Regions from separate parts of the Bradyrhizobium sp. McL0616 genome, predicted to be linked through region 3. Evidence: predicted binding sites of a transcription regulator. Region 3 holds the regulator's gene; each other region holds the start of a gene.
The links. The regulator HrcA, encoded in region 3, represses chaperone genes, less so after heat shock. The targets are predictions, from matches to a motif close to GTTAGCACTCNCNNNNNGNGAGTGCTAAC.
Positions count from the first base shown of each region.

Region 1: a site for HrcA is predicted at 1,820-1,848, ahead of ACPPVR_RS15750 (co-chaperone GroES). Genes of this name have one in related genera too.
Region 2: a site for HrcA is predicted at 2,164-2,192, ahead of ACPPVR_RS37745 (co-chaperone GroES). Genes of this name have one in related genera too.

Region 1 covers NZ_CP188255.1:3,312,848-3,319,293, forward strand. The annotation lists gene groL (chaperonin GroEL) at 1-1,417, opposite strand, end outside; gene ACPPVR_RS15750 (co-chaperone GroES) at 1,463-1,777, opposite strand; gene ACPPVR_RS15755 (usg protein) at 2,169-2,456, shown strand; gene ACPPVR_RS15760 (cupin domain-containing protein) at 2,622-3,161, shown strand; gene ACPPVR_RS15765 (NupC/NupG family nucleoside CNT transporter) at 3,257-4,507, opposite strand; gene ACPPVR_RS15770 (MFS transporter) at 4,685-5,905, shown strand; gene ACPPVR_RS15775 (SDR family oxidoreductase) at 6,112-6,446, opposite strand, start outside.
Region 2 covers NZ_CP188255.1:7,812,783-7,819,228, forward strand. The annotation lists gene ACPPVR_RS37730 (L,D-transpeptidase) at 1-279, opposite strand, end outside; gene ACPPVR_RS37735 (protein phosphatase CheZ) at 593-1,372, shown strand; gene ACPPVR_RS37740 (hypothetical protein) at 1,447-1,968, opposite strand; gene ACPPVR_RS37745 (co-chaperone GroES) at 2,277-2,573, shown strand; gene groL (chaperonin GroEL) at 2,736-4,367, shown strand; gene ACPPVR_RS37755 (hypothetical protein) at 4,510-5,721, shown strand; gene ACPPVR_RS37760 (META domain-containing protein) at 5,730-6,128, opposite strand; gene ACPPVR_RS37765 (L-lactate permease) at 6,265-6,446, opposite strand, start outside.
Region 3 covers NZ_CP188255.1:173,417-179,862, forward strand. The annotation lists gene ACPPVR_RS00800 (hypothetical protein) at 33-974, shown strand; gene pncA (bifunctional nicotinamidase/pyrazinamidase) at 1,092-1,814, shown strand; gene grpE (nucleotide exchange factor GrpE) at 1,881-2,498, opposite strand; gene hrcA (heat-inducible transcriptional repressor HrcA) at 2,597-3,685, opposite strand; gene rph (ribonuclease PH) at 3,859-4,572, shown strand; gene rdgB (RdgB/HAM1 family non-canonical purine NTP pyrophosphatase) at 4,584-5,219, shown strand; gene hemW (radical SAM family heme chaperone HemW) at 5,206-6,360, shown strand; gene ACPPVR_RS00835 (penicillin-binding protein activator) at 6,404-6,446, opposite strand, start outside.

The sequences.
Region 1 (6,446 bases), 3.1 Mb from region 3:
TGTTCTCCAGGATCTTGCCGACGATCACCGAGCCGTCTTCACCGGCGTTGATCGCGATCTGGCGAGCGGGAGCGGACAGCGCCTTGCGCACGATCTCGACGCCGGTCTTCTGGTCGTCGTTCTTGGTGCGCAGGCCCTTGAGCTGCTCGGAGGCACGGAGCAGGGCGACGCCGCCGCCCGGGACGATGCCTTCTTCCACAGCCGCGCGGGTCGCATGCATCGCGTCATCAACGCGATCCTTGCGCTCCTTCACCTCGACCTCGGTCGCGCCGCCGACGCGGATCACCGCGACGCCGCCTGCGAGCTTGGCAAGACGCTCCTGGAGCTTCTCACGGTCGTAGTCCGAGGTGGTTTCCTCGATCTGCGCCTTGATCTGGGCCACGCGCGCCTCGATGTCGGCCTTCTTGCCGGCGCCGTTGACGATCGTGGTGTTCTCCTTGTCGATCATCACCTTCTTGGCGCGACCGAGCATGTTGAGCGTGACGTTCTCGAGCTTGATGCCGAGATCTTCCGAGATCGCCTGGCCGCCGGTCAGAACTGCGATGTCCTGGAGCATGGCCTTGCGGCGATCGCCGAAGCCCGGAGCCTTGACGGCCGCGACCTTCAGACCACCGCGCAGGCGGTTGACGACGAGGGTCGCGAGGGCTTCGCCTTCGACGTCCTCGGCGACGATGACCAGCGGCTTGCCGGTCTGCACCACGGCCTCGAGCAGCGGGAGCAGCTCGTTCAGCGAGGAGAGCTTCTTCTCGTTGATCAGGATGTAGGCGTCGTCCATCTCAACGCGCATCTTGTCGGCGTTGGTGACGAAGTAGGGCGAGATGTAGCCACGGTCGAACTGCATGCCTTCGACGACGTCGAGTTCGGTCTCGAGCGACTTGGCTTCCTCGACCGTGATGACGCCCTCGTTGCCGACCTTCTTCATGGCGTCGGAGAGGAACTTGCCGATTTCGGCATCGCCGTTCGCGGAGATGGTGCCGACCTGGGCGATTTCCTCGTTCGAGGTGACCTTCTTGGAGTTCTTGACGAGGTCGGCGACCACGGCTTCCACAGCCAGGTCGATACCGCGCTTCAGGTCCATCGGGTTCATGCCGGCGGCAACCGACTTGGCGCCTTCACGAACGATCGCAGCCGCGAGCACGGTTGCGGTGGTGGTGCCGTCGCCGGCCGCATCGGCGGACTTGGAGGCGACTTCGCGCACCATCTGCGCGCCCATGTTCTCGAACTTGTCGTCGAGCTCGATCTCCTTGGCGACGGTGACGCCGTCCTTGGTGATGCGGGGAGCGCCGAACGACTTGTCGAGGACGACGTTGCGGCCCTTCGGGCCGAGCGTCACCTTGACGGCGTTGGCGAGGATGTCGACGCCACGCAGCATCTTGTCGCGTGCATCGACGCCGAATTTGACTTCTTTAGCTGCCATCTGGATTTTTCCTTGAGGTGTTTAGCTGGGTGAGAGAAGGGGCTCTTAGGCCGCCTTCTTCTTGGAAGCGGGGACGTCGAGGACGCCCATGATGTCGCTTTCCTTCATGATCAGCAGGTCGACGTTGTCGATCTTGACCTCGGTGCCGGACCACTTGCCGAACAGCACGCGGTCGCCGACCTTCAGGTCGATCGGGATCAGCTTGCCGGCTTCGTCGCGGCCACCCGGGCCGACGGCGACGATTTCGCCCTGCGAGGGCTTTTCCTTGGCACTGTCGGGAATGATGATGCCGCCAGCGGTCTTCTCTTCTGCGTCGATGCGCTTGACCACGACGCGGTCGTGAAGCGGACGGAATTTCATGCAGTCCTCCTAAGTAGTTGCACGGTATGGGGATTTTTGGTCGTTAGCAGTCCGTGCCCGCGAGTGCTAGCACAGGTGAGGCTGAAATAGGACAGGAATTTTGCGGGGGCAAGGGCTTCTAGCAGAAAAATCGGCACTCATAAGGCCCGGCTGCCAGAATCTCTTTACCATCGTTAACCGCTCTTGGGCCGCCCCTTGGGGCCGTATTAGCACGGAGCCGCATCTGCTGCTAACGCATTGTATTTCAACAGCTTGTTAAACTTTTAGGCTTGAGATGGATTGTCAGTTTGCGTCACATTTCTCTCATGTGAGCGCATCTCCACCGGGTGGCTCGTAAGCAGCGTACCGGAAAGCCACCCCCTGAATATGCGCTCCTGCAAAGGAGGTTGGCATGGTCACGCGGGTTGGGGTTGTTTCGGACGATTTCCGGAAACAAGTGCTGGGTTACGGGCTGACGACGGCACAAATTCTCTATCGGATGCCGGATCATCCATCGTTGCTTCAGACCTACGTCTGGCAGAACTACGACATGTTTCCGAAGTTTCCGGCGCTGAAGGATTTCCTGGCGTTCTGGCAGGAAAAACTCGACGGCCCGCTTCACTCGGTGACCGTCGCGCATTCCAAGCTGATCAAGCCAGCCGAGCTGCGCGCCGTGGACGGCGTGTTCAGGCTGCATTGAGAGCTTGGACGGCGTAGGGTGGGCAAAAGGCGCGCGCACTTTGCGCGCCGTGCCCACCATCTCTCCGCGCTTGCATTCGGCAATGGTGGGCACGCTCCGCTTTGCCCACCCTACGATTTTGCATTCCGTGCTAGCATCTCCCCATAACAACAGGGGAGGCCGCTTATGGCCAAGAAAGCAAAATCGCGCAGCGCAACGCAAGCCGCGGTGAAGAAGCGGAGCGGCGCCAAGCCCGCCGTGCGATCTTCGGCGCGCAAGACGGTGAAGGCGAAGGCGCGCACGACGCCGGCAAAATCATCTACAAAAAAGCTCGCACGTCCCAAACAGCGCATCGCGATCAGCCATCACCGCGAAGAGGATTTCAAAGCCGATGGCCTGCGCACCTACGCGAAATATCGCGACCTCGGCATTGCCGCAGCCTCGCACGGCCTTGCGCAAGCGCACGTGATCCGGCTGCAAGGCCCCTGCAATCCAGCCGAGGTGTCGAAGCTGCACTTCCACGCCGTCGAATTCCAGATGGTCTACGTGCTCAAGGGCTGGGTGAAGACCTACATGGACGGAGAGGGCGAGACCTTGATGAAGGAAGGCAGCGCCTGGACCCAGCCGCCGAAGATCAAGCACATGATCCTCGACTATTCGGACGACGTCGAACTGCTGGAGGTGATCCTGCCGGCGGAGTTCAAGACGGTCGAGTTGAAGGCCTGATCTTGTAGCCCGGATGGAGCGCAGCGAAATCCGGGAACGTTTTTCGCGGAGAAGGTGGACCCGGATTGCGCTGCGCTCTATCCGGGCTAAGCCTGTTAACTCAACACCCCCACGATCGCACCCATCAGGCACGTCGTCAGCGTGCCCGACACGATTGACTTCAGCCCCAGGGCGTTGATCTCCTCGCGCCGCTCCGGCGCCACCACCCCTAAGCCGCCGATCATGATGCCAAGGCTGGCGAAATTGGCGAAGCCGCACATCGCATAGAGCATGATCAGGCGCGAGCGCGCATCGAGTACGTCCGGCGAAAGTTTTGACAGATCGACATAAGCGATCAATTCGTTGAGCACGGTTTTCGTGCCCATCAGGCTGCCCGCCGTCACCGCCTGATCCCAGGGCAATCCCATCAACCAGCACACCGGCGCCATCACCAGCCCGAGCAGGCGCTGCAGCGAGATCGCAGCGCCGCCGATGTTCGGCAGCAGGCCGAGGATCGCATTGACGAGATAGACCAGCGCCACCAGCACCAGCAGCATGGCGACGATGTTGAGCAATAGCTCGAGGCCTGCGCCGGTGCCTTTCACGATCGCATCCATCGTGCCGGAGACCTCCATCTCCGGATCTTCGAGCGCGCCGCCGGTGCGCTTGTCGCTGGTCTCCGGCACCATGATCAGGCTGACGAGGATCGCAGCGGGCGCGCCCAGTACGGACGCGATGACGAAATGCGCGGCCGCGTCGGGGATGAGGGGCGCAAGCAGCGTCGCATAGAGCACGAGCACCGTGCCGGCGATGCCGGCCATGCCGCCGGTCATGACCAGGAACAATTCGCTCCGCGTCATCTGCGCCAGATACGGCCGCACGAACAGCGGCGCTTCGACCATGCCGAGAAAGATGTTCGCGGCGGTCGACAGTCCCACCGCGCCGCCGACCCCGAGCGTGCGTTCGAGCAGCCATGCCATGCCGCGCACGATCGGCGGCAGCACGCGCCAATAGAACAGCAGCGTCGTCAGCACGCTCATCACCAGCACGATCGGCAGCGCCTGGAACGCCAGGATGAAATCGGCACCAGGCACCTTCAGGTCGAAGGGCAGTGGGCCGCCGCCGATATAACCGAACACGAAGGAGGAGCCGGCGCGCGAGGCCGCGGAGATCGCGCCGACCGCGTCATTGATGGCACCGAAAGCATGTGCGACGACGGGCACCTTCAGGAGCACGATCGCGGTGACGAAGGTCACGACGAGCCCGATCGCCGCCTGGCGCAGCGAAACCGCGCGGCGATTCTCCGCCAGCGCGAAGGCGATCAGCAGCAATGCGAAAACGCCAAGTGTCGATTGCAGCCGCAGCATGATGTCCCCAAAACCCTCAATGATTATGGCCGCGGGTGCGTTGCAAACGCAATGGCGGAAGACCGCGAGAGGTGTCCCGCTGTTGACAAGCACCTCCGCGTCAGCCACGCGGGACGCGTCGAGATCAAGGGGGCGGATAGTCCGAGCGTGACCGAAGAGGCGATACTAGAGGAGCCGATATCAGCGAATCAGCCGGTCAGTGCCCGCGCGCTCCTCTCCCACCGCGCCTTCCTGTTCTTCTTGCTCTCGCGCAGCCTATCGCGCTTTTCCAGTCAGATCGCGGCGGTCGCGATCGGCTGGCAGATCTACGACCTCACCGGCTCGGCCTTCGACCTCGGCATGGTCGGGCTCGTGCAATTCCTCCCCACCGCGTTGCTGGTGTTCGTCGCAGGCCACGCCGCCGACCGCTACGAGCGCAAGCGCGTGGTCCAGCTCTGTCAGCTCGTGGAAGCGGCGACTGCGCTTTATCTCGCCATCAGCACTTATCTCGGCGCGGTCAGCGAGGTGCAGATCTTCGTCGCGACCTTCGTGCTCGGCATTGCCGGTGCGTTCGAAAGCCCGACCACAGCGGCGCTGCTGCCGCTGATTGCGCCGCAAGGCTCGCTTCAGCGCGCGACGGCTGTCGCGAGCGGCGCGGGGCAGGTCGCGACCATCACCGGGCCCGCGCTCGGCGGCTTCGCCTATGCGGTCGCGCCGCATCTCGCCTATTCCGTGATGCTGCTGTTTTGGATTTTGGGGATGATCCTGACCGGCTTCATCCAGCCGCGCCCGCAGGCGGTCGCCAAGGATACCAGCACGGACAATATCTTTGCCGGCGTCCGCTTCATCCGCAGCAATCCGGCGATCCTCGGCACCATCTCGCTCGATTTGTTCGCCGTGCTGTTCGGCGGCGTCACCGCGCTGTTGCCGATCTATGCCCGCGACATCCTCCAGACCGGTCCGATGGGGCTCGGGATCTTGCGCGCCGCGCCGGCGGTCGGCGCGCTGCTGATGACCATGGTGCTGGCGCGTCACGCCATCACGCGGCATGTCGGCATGCGGATGTTCCAGGCCGTGATCGTGTTCGGCGTCGCCACGATCGTGTTCGCGCTGTCGTCGTGGATGTGGCTGTCGGTGTTGTCGCTCGCCATTTTGGGCGCGGCCGACACGATCAGCGTCGTGATCCGCTTCTCGCTGGTGCAGCTTGCCACGCCCGACGAAATGCGCGGCCGCGTCGGCGCGGTCAACTTCCTCTTCATCAACGCCTCGAACCAGCTCGGCCAGTTCGAGAGCGGCGTGGCGGCAGCCCTGCTCGGCGCGATGCCGGCGGCAGTGCTCGGCGGCGTCTGCACCGTCGCGGTCGCGCTGCTGTGGATGAAGCTGTTCCCGAGCCTGAAGCAGGTGCAAACTCTGGAGTAGGGGCCCCCGCTCTCTCCACCGTCATTGCGAGCGTAGCGAAGCAATCCAGAATCTTGCCGCGGTGGCAGTCTGGATTGCTTCGCTGCGCTAGCAATGACGATTGTGGAGGCAGTACGGGGATTTAGCTGGCCTCACCCCGCTTGCGGGGAGAGGCCGCAAACCCCACGCCGCCTACTGTGCATGGGGTTGTTTTTCAGTTTTTTAAGTTAGCCGCGTCCAACGAACGGCATCTTGGTCGCCATCACCGTCATGGTCAGCACGTTGGCGTCGAGCGGCAGGCCGGCCATGTAGGCGACGGCATCGCCGACCGCCTTGGCGTCCATGCGCGGCTCCTGCTTTGACGTGCCGTCAGGCTGCAACACGCCGGGACCGTTGACCATGCGGTCCGTCATCGGCGTTGCGGCGTTACCAATGTCGACCTGGCCGACCGCGATGTCGTACATGCGGCCGTCGAGGTTGGAGGCCTTGGTGAGGCCGGTGATGGCGTGCTTGGTCGAGGTGTAGGCGGCCGAGAACGGCCGCGGCGCATGCGCCGAGATCG
Region 2 (6,446 bases), 1.0 Mb from region 3:
GCGGCGCGGATCGGAATAGCCCGGCTGCTGCTGATAGAGCGGCTGCTGCGGAGCATAGGCCGGGCCGCGGCCGGGCCCATCGCCGAACAGGAACTCGATGAAGCCGCCGCCCATGTTGGCATTGGAGGCGACACGCACCGGCGCCGGCAGCACCTGCGGCTGGTAGAGCACCGCTGGCGGATCGTTCGGCACAGTATTGTCGAAGGCACCGGCGCTGGTCGCGCCGGCCATGAAGGTGCAAGCACTGCCAAGCAGCGCGACAGACATTTTCTTGAACATCGACGTACTCTGTACTGTTTCGTCTAGTTGCATTTACCGTCGAAAGCGTCTGGCTCAACCGCGTCCGCGACGTGGTCAATAAAGAGCAAAAGCCGTTTTGTTTGGTAAACGGAAACGGCTTTTCGATTCACCATTTCGCCAAGCGAGGGCCAATTGGCGATCAGCGTTTATTTTCGGTGAATGTGAGAAGTGCATGGTTAACCGCGGGTTTTCACGTCGTCGCGCACCGCCGCACATCAGTTCCGGCTGTGAACTTCGTGTTAAATCGCTTCTGTCTACAAAGACGCGTGAGTGAGGTGGGGGGAGTAACGTGATGGCAATTCACCGCAAACGTTTTCGTGTCGAAGATATCGTCGGTGGCGAGATGCCAATTCTTGACGTAACGGAAGAGGCAATGCCGATGCATAGCGAGATCATGGCCGAGCTGCGCGCGATCCGCGCACAGATGGCGAAGGGCACTGCCCCGCTATCCGGCAGCGCAGCCATGGCGGCCATCGACGCCTCTACGACCCAGGAGCTTACCGACGCACGCACGATGCTTGAGACCTACCGGGCTCAGATCGAGCAGTGCGAGAAGCTGAAGGTCGAGCTCGACCTCATCCATGACGCCATCGATCGCACCAAGCGCGAGATCGCGACGCTGCACGGCAAGAGCTTTGACGGCGGCGAAATGGCCAAGGTCAATGGCGAGCTCGGCGCGGTCGTCGGCGGCACCGAGCAGGCGACCCAGCAAATTCTCGAAGCCGCGGAGTCGATCGACCAGGCGGCTAGCGCGATGTCCAAGGTGCAATCGGCCGACCAGCAGAAACTGCTCGCCGACGACATCCAGGAACGCGTCATCTCGATCTTCGAGGCCTGCAACTTCCAGGACCTGACCGGCCAGCGCATCAGCAAGGTCATGGGCACGATGAAATTCATCGAGCAGCACATCAATGCGATGATGGACATCTGGGGCGGCGTCGACGCCATCAAGTCCCACGTCGTGCCGCAGGTCGATACCCGCAGCGACGACGACAAGCTCCTCAACGGCCCGAAGCTCGCCGGCGACGTCGGCCACGCCTCGCAGGACGACATCGACGCGCTGTTCGACTGATCGGACGCGGCAGAGAGAAAAACAAAACGCCGGCGCAAGCCGGCGTTTTTTTCGTGGTTAGACGGGTACCCCGATCACGCCCTTGGCGCGCAGCGGACGTAGACCATGTTGCCGTAGCGGGTGGCGGCGTCCTTGTCGACGAAGCGGGTGATCATGACGCGGCCGTCGAAGGAGACGATCTCGCGGTCCTGCTCGCCGGGCGTCGGGCCGGGCGGGCCGATAAAGTTCTTGCCGCCGGGCGAGCCTTTCAGCCGCAGTTCCTGCGGTGTGGCCTGGTCGGCCAGATGCATGACCACGCCGCCGGAGGTCCCGGCGCCGATCACGTAAGGATTTTTGCACTGGGCCCGGGCGGCCGCCTCGGTACGGGCGCGATCGGCCGGGTTCTGGAACGAGGCGAGACCCCAGCGGCCGACGATCTCGTCGGCACGGATCGACGCCGGCATTTCCGGCGCCTGGCCGGGCTCGGATTCGGGCGCCGGCTGGGACGAGGAGAAGGACGGCAGGCTCATGCCGCCGCCGCAGGCGCCAAGCAGCAGCGCCAGGCAAGAGGCCGCCGCCAGATTGGCAACCGTGCGCGCGTGAGCTGAACTGATCATGGCTTTCCCCCGAACCAAACGACGGCCGCACCCCTCCCGCAGCCAAGCGCAAAACCGCTGCTGGAGCAATGACGTCCTATAATACGTCCGCGCCCCGAACGAGTTTCCAATGCCACCATCCTATATCCGCCTCACCAATCGCTTAACCACCTTTGCTTGACAGGATCGCGGCCAAGCCATATTTCCGGGCACACTATTAGCACTCGGAAAGCCCGATTGCTAAGCGCGCCGTTCGATCCTCCGGCGGCAGCGCTGCCCTCACCCACTTCCGCCGCTTTCGGAAAACCGAGCCTCCAAAGGGAAACGTCATGGCTAAGTCCAAATTTCGTCCGCTGCATGACCGTGTCGTGGTCAAACGTATCGATGCCGAGGAAAAAACCAAGGGCGGCATCATCATCCCGGACACCGTCAAGGAAAAGCCGTCCCAGGGCGAAATCGTCGCCGTCGGCCCCGGCGGCCGCGACGAGGCCGGCAAGCTGATCGCGATCGACCTCAAGATCGGCGACCGCGTGTTGTTCGGCAAGTGGTCGGGCACCGAGGTCAAGATCGACAACGAAGATCTCCTGATCATGAAGGAGTCGGACATCATGGGCGTTCTGGCCTAAGGCCGTACGCCTGAACGGCCGCTGAATGCCATGCCCGGATCATCAGGTCCGGGCATCCATCATTCCGCCGGGTTCGATCCACGGATCCCGGAATTGATGCGACGAACACACACGACACATCACGAAACAAGACCCATCACGAAGTAACAGGGATTGCAGACCATGGCTGCCAAGGACGTCAAGTTTTCCGGAGACGCGCGCGATCGCATGCTGCGCGGCGTCGACATTCTCGCCAACGCCGTCAAGGTGACGCTCGGCCCGAAGGGCCGCAACGTCCTCATCGAGAAGTCGTTCGGCGCGCCTCGCATCACCAAGGACGGCGTCACCGTCGCCAAGGAGATCGAGCTCGACGACAAGTTCGAGAACATGGGCGCCCAGATGGTGCGTGAGGTCGCCTCCAAGACCAACGACCTCGCCGGCGACGGCACCACCACCGCGACCGTGCTGGCCCAGGCCATCGTGCGCGAGGGCGCCAAGTCGGTTGCCGCCGGCATGAACCCGATGGACCTGAAGCGCGGCATCGACATCGCTGTCGCAGCGGTGATCAAGGACATCGAGAAGCGCGCCAAGCCGGTCGCCGCCTCCTCCGAGGTCGCCCAGGTCGGCACCATCTCGGCCAACGGCGATGCCGCCATCGGCAAGATGATCGCGCAGGCGATGCAGAAGGTCGGCAACGAGGGTGTCATCACCGTCGAGGAGAACAAGTCGCTCGACACCGAAGTCGACATCGTCGAGGGCATGAAGTTCGACCGCGGCTATCTGTCGCCCTACTTCGTCACCAACGCCGAGAAGATGACCGCCGACCTCGAGGACGCCTACATCCTCCTGCACGAGAAGAAGCTGTCCGGCCTGCAGGCCATGCTGCCGGTGCTGGAAGCCGTGGTGCAGTCGGGCAAGCCGCTCGTCATCATCGCCGAGGACGTCGAGGGCGAGGCGCTGGCCACCCTGGTCGTCAACCGCCTGCGTGGCGGCCTGAAGGTTGCCGCCGTGAAGGCGCCGGGCTTCGGTGATCGCCGCAAGGCCATGCTGGAGGATCTCGCGATCCTGACCGGCGGCCAGCTGATCTCCGAAGAGCTCGGCATCAAGCTCGAGAACGTCACGGTGAAGATGCTGGGACGCGCGGGCAAGGTGGTGATCGACAAGGAGAACACCACGATCGTCAAGGGCGCCGGCAAGAAGCCCGACATCGAGGCCCGCGTCGGCCAGATCAAGGCCCAGATCGAGGAGACCACCTCGGACTACGACCGTGAGAAGCTCCAGGAGCGCCTCGCCAAGCTCGCCGGCGGCGTCGCGGTGATCCGCGTCGGCGGCGCGACCGAGATCGAGGTCAAGGAGAAGAAGGACCGCGTCGAGGACGCGCTCAACGCCACCCGCGCCGCGGTGCAGGAAGGCATCGTCCCCGGCGGCGGCGTCGCGCTGCTGCGTGCCAAGAAGGCTGTGGGCCGTCTCACCAACGCCAATGCCGACGTTCAGGCCGGCATCAACATCGTGCTGAAGGCGCTGGAAGCTCCGATCCGCCAGATCTCGGAGAATGCCGGCGTCGAGGGCTCGATCGTGGTCGGCAAGATCCTCGAGAACAAGTCCGAGACCTACGGCTTCGACGCCCAGAACGAGGACTATGTCGACATGGTCGAGAAGGGCATCATCGATCCCGCCAAGGTGGTGCGCACCGCGCTCCAGGACGCCGCCTCGATCGCCGGCCTGCTGGTGACCACCGAAGCCATGGTCGCCGAAGCGCCGAAGAAGGAAGCCGCGGCCGCCCCGGGTGGCGGCGGCGGCATGGGCGGCTTCTAAGCCGTCCGTTCCATTGCAATGTTGCGAAGGCCGCCTCCGGGCGGCCTTCTTTTTTGCCGACCATGGCCCTAGCTTTCCGATTCAACCGGCAGCCAAAACCCACTACGGTGGCGCCGATTCTATTTCCCCGAGGATTTAGTCGATGCGCGCGCTTCTGGTCTGCTCCACCGCCCTTTTGGCGGCCCTGCTTGGTGCCTCGCCCGAGGTCGCCTCCGCCCAGATGAAGCTGTCGCCGAAGGCCGCGGCGCCGGGCGGCACGGAAACGCGCTATTTCACCTCGATCGACGGCCTGATGGACGGCAATGCCGACGTGATCCTGAAGGAGACGCGGTCCGGCAAGATCGTCACGGCGGCCGTGCTCGACGTCTGTTACCCCGTCACAAAGAATTCCGACCGCAAGGACCGCTTCGTCGTCAATCTCCAGGTCGCGGGCCAGACGCTGACGGGCACGACGCAGAGTCTCGGTGAAAAGGCGCCGGTCAGCGTCAAGCTCACGCGCAAGGCGACCGGAGACACCTTCGAATTCCGCGGCCAGATCGGCATCGGCCAGGCCGTGACCGAAGTGGCCTCGCCGGACAACGCCGATCTCAGCGAGAAGGAATTTCTCGACAACCAGACCACCGATGACGGCATCACGCCGCAGCCGAAGGATTTCACCGAAGTCTCGCCGGAAGCGATCGCGGTCAAGGTCAAGCTGGATGTGGCCACCGACTTCCTGAAGAGCCTCAAGGGCCAGGACGTCGAGGTGACGCTGGCGAGCCTCACCGTCGGCTGCGACGCGCTGCGCGCCGGCGAGCAGACCATCAACATGTCGGTCGATCCGGAGCGCGCCGCCGCGCTGCTCGCGAAGTTCAAGGCGACGCCGGGCGTCACCGCAGCCGGCTGGACCACTGGGCTGACCGAGATGGACCGCTCCATCCGCATCCCCGCCGCCGACTGGCGCGACGGCGACAGGATCAACCGCGACAAGCTCGCCGCCGCAGTCGCGGGCGTGCTGGGCAAGACGCTCGCGGCAAAACCGGTCTCGCAGAGCTTCAACCCCGCCACCGGCAAACTCAAGCTGGTCTTCAAGCGGCCGAACCAGGATTTCCCGGCACTTGAGCTCACCGACACGATCGAGGTCTCAGCTCTCGTCTCCGCCGACAAGCCGGGCACGACCGACAAGCTGTTGCTTTGGATCAGCAGCCCCTCGACCACGACCACCGATGAGAGCACCGGCGCCAAGCTCAACGTCTCGGACGAAGCCGCGGCCGACGAGGAAGCCGACCAGCCCGACGACAATGGCTCGGTCGAGGCGCTGGCCAAGGAGCTGAAGGGCCAGCGCTGGGACGCCGACAAGTCGGTGTGGAAGTGACGTAACCGTCAATTCCCGTTGGCGCGAAAACGCAGCGGCTTCGGGCCGATCAGTGTGAGCACGTCGCCCTGGCGCTTCCAGGTCTCGACGGCTGCGAGCGCCGCGACGAGGTCGTCATCGGCCTGGGCCCTGGCCGGCGGACAGGACCGGTCCTCGATCTGGCCGGGCACGAAGATCACAGTGTTGCCGGCGACGGAAAACTGGCCCTTGCCGCCCTTGCACCAGAGCTCGAGCACGACCTCGCCATTGTCACCGATTTCGAGGTTCGGGATCCGTTTCGAGCCGGGCTGAGGCACCGCTTCGAGCGTCATCTCCGTGCCGAAGGGGAAGCCCTCTTCCGCACGCGCGCCAGCGGACATCGCAAGCACCGCAGCCGCCGCACACACCATCCGCCTGAACGAAACCATGAGACCTCTCGACCAACCCGGTTTGCCGGGTCTTCTATAAGACGGCGAAGCCTTTGAGAAGGTTTGTCGATTCAAGTCACAAAAATCCCCGCGGGACGATCCCGCGGGGATTTGGGTCGAAGCCGGACGTCGCCCGCTACTTCAGGACCATCGCCGTGAACGGCCAGACATAGGCCTGCAGCGTCACGAACAAGCCGACCAGGCAGGCCAGCACGATCGAGTGCCAGAACACGAAGCGCAGGATCGTGCCCTCGTGGCCGTACCAGTTGGTGGCGGTGGATGCGACCACGATCGATTGCGCGTCGATCATCTTGCCCA
Region 3 (6,446 bases):
AACGGCCTCAATGTGAACCAATCAGAGTGCCCATGAAGCTCATTCGCCCCCTCGCCGCGCTCGCCCTCCTCGCCGCCACGGCATTTCCGGCCTTCGCCGCCGACGCCGTTTTCCCGCCCGGGCTGCGCCTCGGCATGGTGCCGCTGGTCGGCCTCAACACGGCCAAGACCTTTCCAGGCTTCGAGAGCGAGGACGGCAACGTCAAGGTGCTGATCACCGAGCTGCCGCCGGCGGCCTATGGCGAGGTCGTGAGCGCCTTCAATTCCAATCCGGCCGGGGCCAATGGCATCAAACCGGACAAGATCGAGACCCCCGCGGGCATGGCCTATTTCACCACCGAAAGCGGCAAGGCCGGCGATACTCCGGTCAAACGCTATTCGATGATCGTGCCGGGCGCCGGCTTCTCCGGCTATGTCGCCGTGCAGATCCCTGAAAATGCGGCCAAGATCTACACCGACGAGGCGGTGCGGCAGATGTTTGCGAGCGCCGTCACCCGCACGCAGGTCTCGGCCGAAGAGCAGATCGGGCTGATGCCGTTCAAGATCACCGATCTCGCCGACTTCAAGGACATCCGCACGCTGGCGCCGGGTGCTAGCATCATCCTGGCCGACGGCAACGAGAGCACCGGCTATGAGTCCAAGCCTTTCATGATCCTCGGCGTGATCGGCGCGACACCGCAGCAGGCTGACGACCGCGCCCGCTTCGCCCAGGAGGCCGCGCTCCAGATCCCCGGCGTGCGCGAATCCCGCGTCACCATGTCCGAGCCGATCCGCATCAACGGCCAACAGGGCTTTGAGACCCGCATCGACGGCATCAGCGGCAAGGGCAAGACCGCCGTGACGGTGGTGCAGTGGATCCGTTTCTCGACCGGCGGCGCCTCGCTGCGCATCATCGCCAGCGCGCCACGCGACCAGTGGGCGGATGCCTTCACCCGCTTCCGCGCCGTCCGCGACGGCATCCAGCCCAAGGGCTGAGGAGCCCAAGGGCTGAACAGAACCGGCTGCATTTTCGGGCTTCTGTTCGTACACGAACGGAACTAGGCTTCGCTCCCGTTGGATCATCTTTTGGATCATCCTGGAGGGAGGCAAACGATGCTGGATCGACGACAAGTCTTGGCGGCGTTGGGGACCACGGCGCTCGCGAGCCTCATACCAAACGCACTCTTTGCAGCGGCCTCCATCAAGCCCGACGACACCTCCGCGCTGCTCGTGATCGACGTGCAAAACTGCTTTCTTCCGGGCGGCAGCCTTGCGGTGAAGGAAGGCGAGCAGGTGGTGCCCGTCATCAACAAGATGGCCAAGGGATTTTCGAACGTCGTGATGACGCAGGACTGGCACACCCCGGGCCATGTCTCGTTCGCCTCCGTGCACTCCGGCAAGAAGCCGTTCGAGACGATCGACCTTCCTTACGGCAAGCAGGTGCTGTGGCCCGACCATTGCGTGCAGGGCACCGACGGCGCCTCGCTCTCGAAAGACCTTTCGATCCCGCAGGCCGAGCTCATCATCCGCAAGGGCTTTCACAAGGACGTCGACAGCTATTCGGCTTTCCTGGAAGCCGACGGCAAGACCTCGACTGGCCTCGCCGGCTACCTGAAGGGCCGCAAGATCAAGCGCGTGTTCGTTGCGGGGCTGGCGACCGACTTCTGCGTCGCCTGGACCGCGCTCGATGCGCGCAAGGCGGGTTTTGAAGTCTATGTCGTGGAAGACGCCTGTCGCGGCATCGACAATCAGGGCTCGCTCGCAAAAGCCTGGGCCGATATGGCCAAGGCCGGCGTGAAGCGGATCCAGTCTGCGGATATTGCGGTGAGCGCGTAAAGCGTCGCCGCTCACCCCTCATCCTGAGGGGCGCGCCCTTCGCGCGCGCCTCCTCACCATGAGGATTTAGTTGGCCGCGCCGTTCGACTCGTTGCTGTTGGCCGCGGGTGCGGCCTTTGCGCCGCCCTTGGCGACACCGACCAGAGCCGGGCGCAGCACGCGCTCGCCGATGGTGTAGCCAGCCTGCATGACCTGCACGACGGTGCCCGCGGGCACCGACGCATCCGGCACCTCGTACATCGCCTGCTGGAAGTTCGGATCGAACTTCTGACCCTGCGGGTCGAACTTCTTCACGCCGTGCTTTTCCAGCGCGCTGAGCAGCGAGCGCTCGGTGAGCTCGACGCCCTCGATCAGCGAGGTCATGCCGGGATCGGCCGCGGCGCGGGTCTCGGCCGGAATGGCGTCGAGCGCGCGCTGGAGATTGTCGGCGATGTCGAGCACGTCACGGGCAAAGCCGGTGACGCCGTAAAGCTTGGAGTCGGCGACCTCCTTGGCGGTGCGCTTGCGCAGATTTTCCATCTCGGCCAGCGTCCGCAGCATGCGGTCGCGCGCTTCGGCGATTTCCTTCTGCAACAATTCGACCGAGCCGGGCTCGGGATCGTCGGGCATGATGTAGGGCTTCGACACCACGGGCTCGCCGGTCGCAGCGGCCGTGTCTTCGGGTTGCCGGTCTCGATCGGTCATCGGCTCTCTTTTCGAACTGGTCTCAAGGGGGTTTGCTGGCCCGGATATCGTGCTTCGTGCGCCGAAAATCAAGCGCCCGTGATCGGCCCAAACGCCGATCAGCCCCCCAGGAGGCGACTGACGATGCGGGCGGCGTAGTCCACGGTCGGGATCACGCGGGCATAATTCAGCCGGGTCGGGCCGATTACGCCCAAAACACCGACGATATGGCCGGCGGCGTCCCGATAGGGCGAGATAATGGTCGAGGAGCCGGACAGCGAGAACAGTTTGTTCTCCGAACCGATGAAAATCCTCACGCCTTCGGCAGTTTCGGCGCGGCCGAGCAGATCGACAACGCCGCGCTTGGTCTCAAGGTCATCAAACAGCAGGCGGACCCGCTCGAGGTCCTCCAGTGCGTGCAAATCCTCCAGCAAATTGGCGTGGCCACGCACGATGAGCTGGCGATTTTCATTCTCGCCGCCGGACCAACTGGCGATGCCCGCTGCGATCACTTTCTGGGTGAGCTGGTCAAGCTCGGCACGGGCTTCGCCCAGTGCAGTTTCGAGCTCAAGCCGGGCCTCGGCCAGCGTCCGGCCGCGAATCCGCGCATTGAGGAAATTGCCGGCCTCCGTCAGCGCCGAGGATGGAACTCCGGGCGGAAGGGTCAACACGCGGTTTTCGACCTGACCGTCCTCGCCGACCAGGATCACCAGCGCCTTCTCGGGTTCCAGCCGGACAAATTCGATATGTTTCAGCCGCGAATTGGATTTTGGCGTCAGGACCACGGCGGCGGCACGGGTGAGGCCGGACAGCCGCGTCAGCGCTTCCGACAGCGCCGCCTCGACCGATTGGGCGTGGCCCACCGACGTCAGCTGGCTCTGGATCGACTGCCGCTCGGCCTCGTTGAGGTCGCCGACCTGCATCAGGGCGTCGACGAAGAAGCGCAGGCCGAGTTCCGTCGGCAACCGGCCGGCCGAGGTGTGCGGGGCATAGATCAGGCCGAGCTGTTCCAGATCGGCCATGACATTACGGACCGAGGCCGGCGACAGCGGCATTGCGATCAGGCGCGAGATATTGCGTGAGCCAACGGGCTCGCCAGTCGCGAGATAGCTTTCGACAATTTGACGAAAGATGTCGCGGGAACGCTCGTTGAGCTGAGCGAGGCCTGCGCGCGGCGCGATCAGATGGATCGGATCGTGGTGGGCCACAGACGTTAACTCCTCATCGCTGCTTGTAATTTGTCCATCCGGGAGGCCTCTGACAAGCGGGCTTTTGCGCTTGCTCGATAGTTGCCTGGGGACCGAAAAGCCTTGCTGCTCACCCTCACCCCACCTAAAAGCACCGCGAACAGCCTATTCCCGTGAGTTTTGGAGGATTTCCCATGCGGCCAAGCCGCCGTGCGCCCGATGAATTGCGCCCCGTGACGCTGGAGCGCGGCGTGGTCAAATATGCGGAAGGCTCCTGCCTCGTGAAGTTCGGCGACACCCATGTGCTGGTCACCGCCACGCTGGAAGAGCGCCTGCCGCCCTGGCTGAAGGGCCAGGGCCGCGGCTGGGTCACCGCCGAATACGGCATGCTGCCGCGCGCCACGCTGGAACGCACCCGCCGCGAGGCTTCGGCCGGCAAGCAAAGCGGCCGCACCGTCGAGATTCAGCGCCTGATCGGCCGCAGCTTGCGCACCATCGTCGATCTCGAAGCGCTCGGCGAACGCCAGATCACGGTCGATTGCGACGTGATCCAGGCCGACGGCGGCACCCGCACGGCGTCGATCACTGGCGCCTGGGTCGCGCTCGCCGACTGCATCAGCTGGATGAAGACGCGCAACATGATCAAGGCCAATGTGCTGCGCGACAACGTCGCCGCGATCTCCTGCGGCATCTACAAGGGCAAGCCCGTGCTCGATCTCGACTACGCCGAGGATTCCGAGGCCGAGACTGACGCGAATTTCGTCATGACCGGCGACGGCCGCATCATCGAGGTGCAGGGCACCGCGGAACGCGAGCCGTTCACGCAGGACGAGTTCCTGGCGTTGATGGCGCTCGCCCAAAAGGGTATCGCACGGCTCGTGGACTTGCAGAAACTGGCTGTCGCGTAGTCAATAGGCCCATGCACCGCCGAATCACCGGAAAGCTCGTCATCGCCACCCACAATCCCGGCAAGCTCGCCGAGATGAAGGAGCTGCTCGCGCCTTACGGCATCGAGGCGGTGTCGGCGGGTGAGCTCGGCCTGGGCGAGCCGGACGAGACCGGCAACGATTTCTGCAGCAATGCCGCGATCAAGGCGATCGCGGCGGCGCAGGCGACCAGGCTTCCCGCATTCGCCGATGATTCCGGCATCGCGGTCGACGCGCTCGACGGCGCACCCGGCATCTACAGCGCGCGCTGGGCCGGCCCGAGCAAAGATTTTGCTGCCGCGATGGCACAGATCGAACGCCTGTTGCAGGAGCGCGGGGCCACCACGCCGGACAAGCGCGCGGCGCATTTCGTCTCCGCACTCTGCGTCGCATGGCCCGACGATCATCTCGAAGAGGTCGAGGCGCGCGTCGACGGCACGCTGGTGTGGCCGCCGCGCGGCACCGCCGGTTTCGGCTATGACCCGATGTTCTTGCCGGATGGACACGACCGCACCTTCGGCGAGATGACCAGCATCGAGAAGCACGGCCTGCCACCGCTCGGCCTTGGCCTGTCGCATCGCGCCCGCGCTTTCGTGAAACTGGCGGAGATCTGCCTTGAGCCGCGCTAAGGAAGCTTTTGGCGTCTACGTGCACTGGCCGTTCTGCCTGTCGAAGTGCCCCTATTGCGACTTCAACAGCCATGTCCGCCACGTCGCAATCGACGAGGCGCGCTTCGCCGCCGCCTTCGCGCGCGAGATTGAAACGACAGCGCAGCGCGCACCCGGCCGCGAGGTCACATCGATCTTCCTCGGCGGCGGCACGCCGTCGCTGATGCAGCCGGCAACTGTCGGCGCGGTGCTCGACGCGATCGGCAAGCACTGGAAAGTCGCTGGCGATGTCGAGGTCACGCTCGAGGCAAATCCGACCAGTGTCGAAGCCACGCGCTTCGCCGGTTATCGCGCAGCCGGCGTCAATCGTGTGTCGCTTGGCGTGCAGGCGCTGGACGATGCCTCGCTGAAAGCGCTGGGTCGCATGCACAGTGCGCGCGAGGCGCTCGATGCCGTCGCGATCGCGCGCCGCTCGTTCGATCGTTACTCGTTCGACCTGATCTACGCCCGCCCAGACCAGACGCCGGCGATGTGGGCCGACGAACTAAAGCTCGCGATCGACGAAGCCGCTGAGCATTTATCGCTCTATCAACTAACCATCGAGGAAGGCACGCCGTTCTTCGGCCTGCACCAGGCCGGCAAATTGAAGACGCCGGACGAAGCGGTCGCGCGCGCGCTCTACGACGTGACGCAGGAGACCTGCGAAAAGCTCGGCCTGCCCGCCTACGAGATTTCGAATCACGCGCGCCCTGGTGCCGAGTGCCGGCACAATCTCGTGTACTGGCGCGGCAATGAATATGCCGGTGTCGGCCCCGGCGCGCACGGACGGCTCGATATCGATGGCATCAGGCACGCAATCGCCACCGAGAAGCGCCCCGAAGCCTGGCTGATGCGGGTCGAAACCAACGGCAATGGCGTCGTGACCGACGACCTCCTCAACAGCGAAGAGCGCGCCGACGAATTTTTGCTGATGGGATTGCGCCTCGCCGAGGGCATCGACCCCGAGCGCTACACCGCGCTCTCCGGCCGTCCGCTCGATCCCAAACGCATCGCGCTGCTGCGTGAGGAGGGCGCGATCACGGTCGATGCGACAGGACGCCTGCGCGTGACGAGCAGCGGATTCCCGGTGCTGGATGCGGTGGTCGCGGATTTAGCTGCGTAGTTCTTCGCCTCTCCCCGCAAGCGGGGCGAGGGGGCAGCAAGAGCTACGCTCCAAAACTCTTCGGCGAGCCCGCCACCGCAACGCCG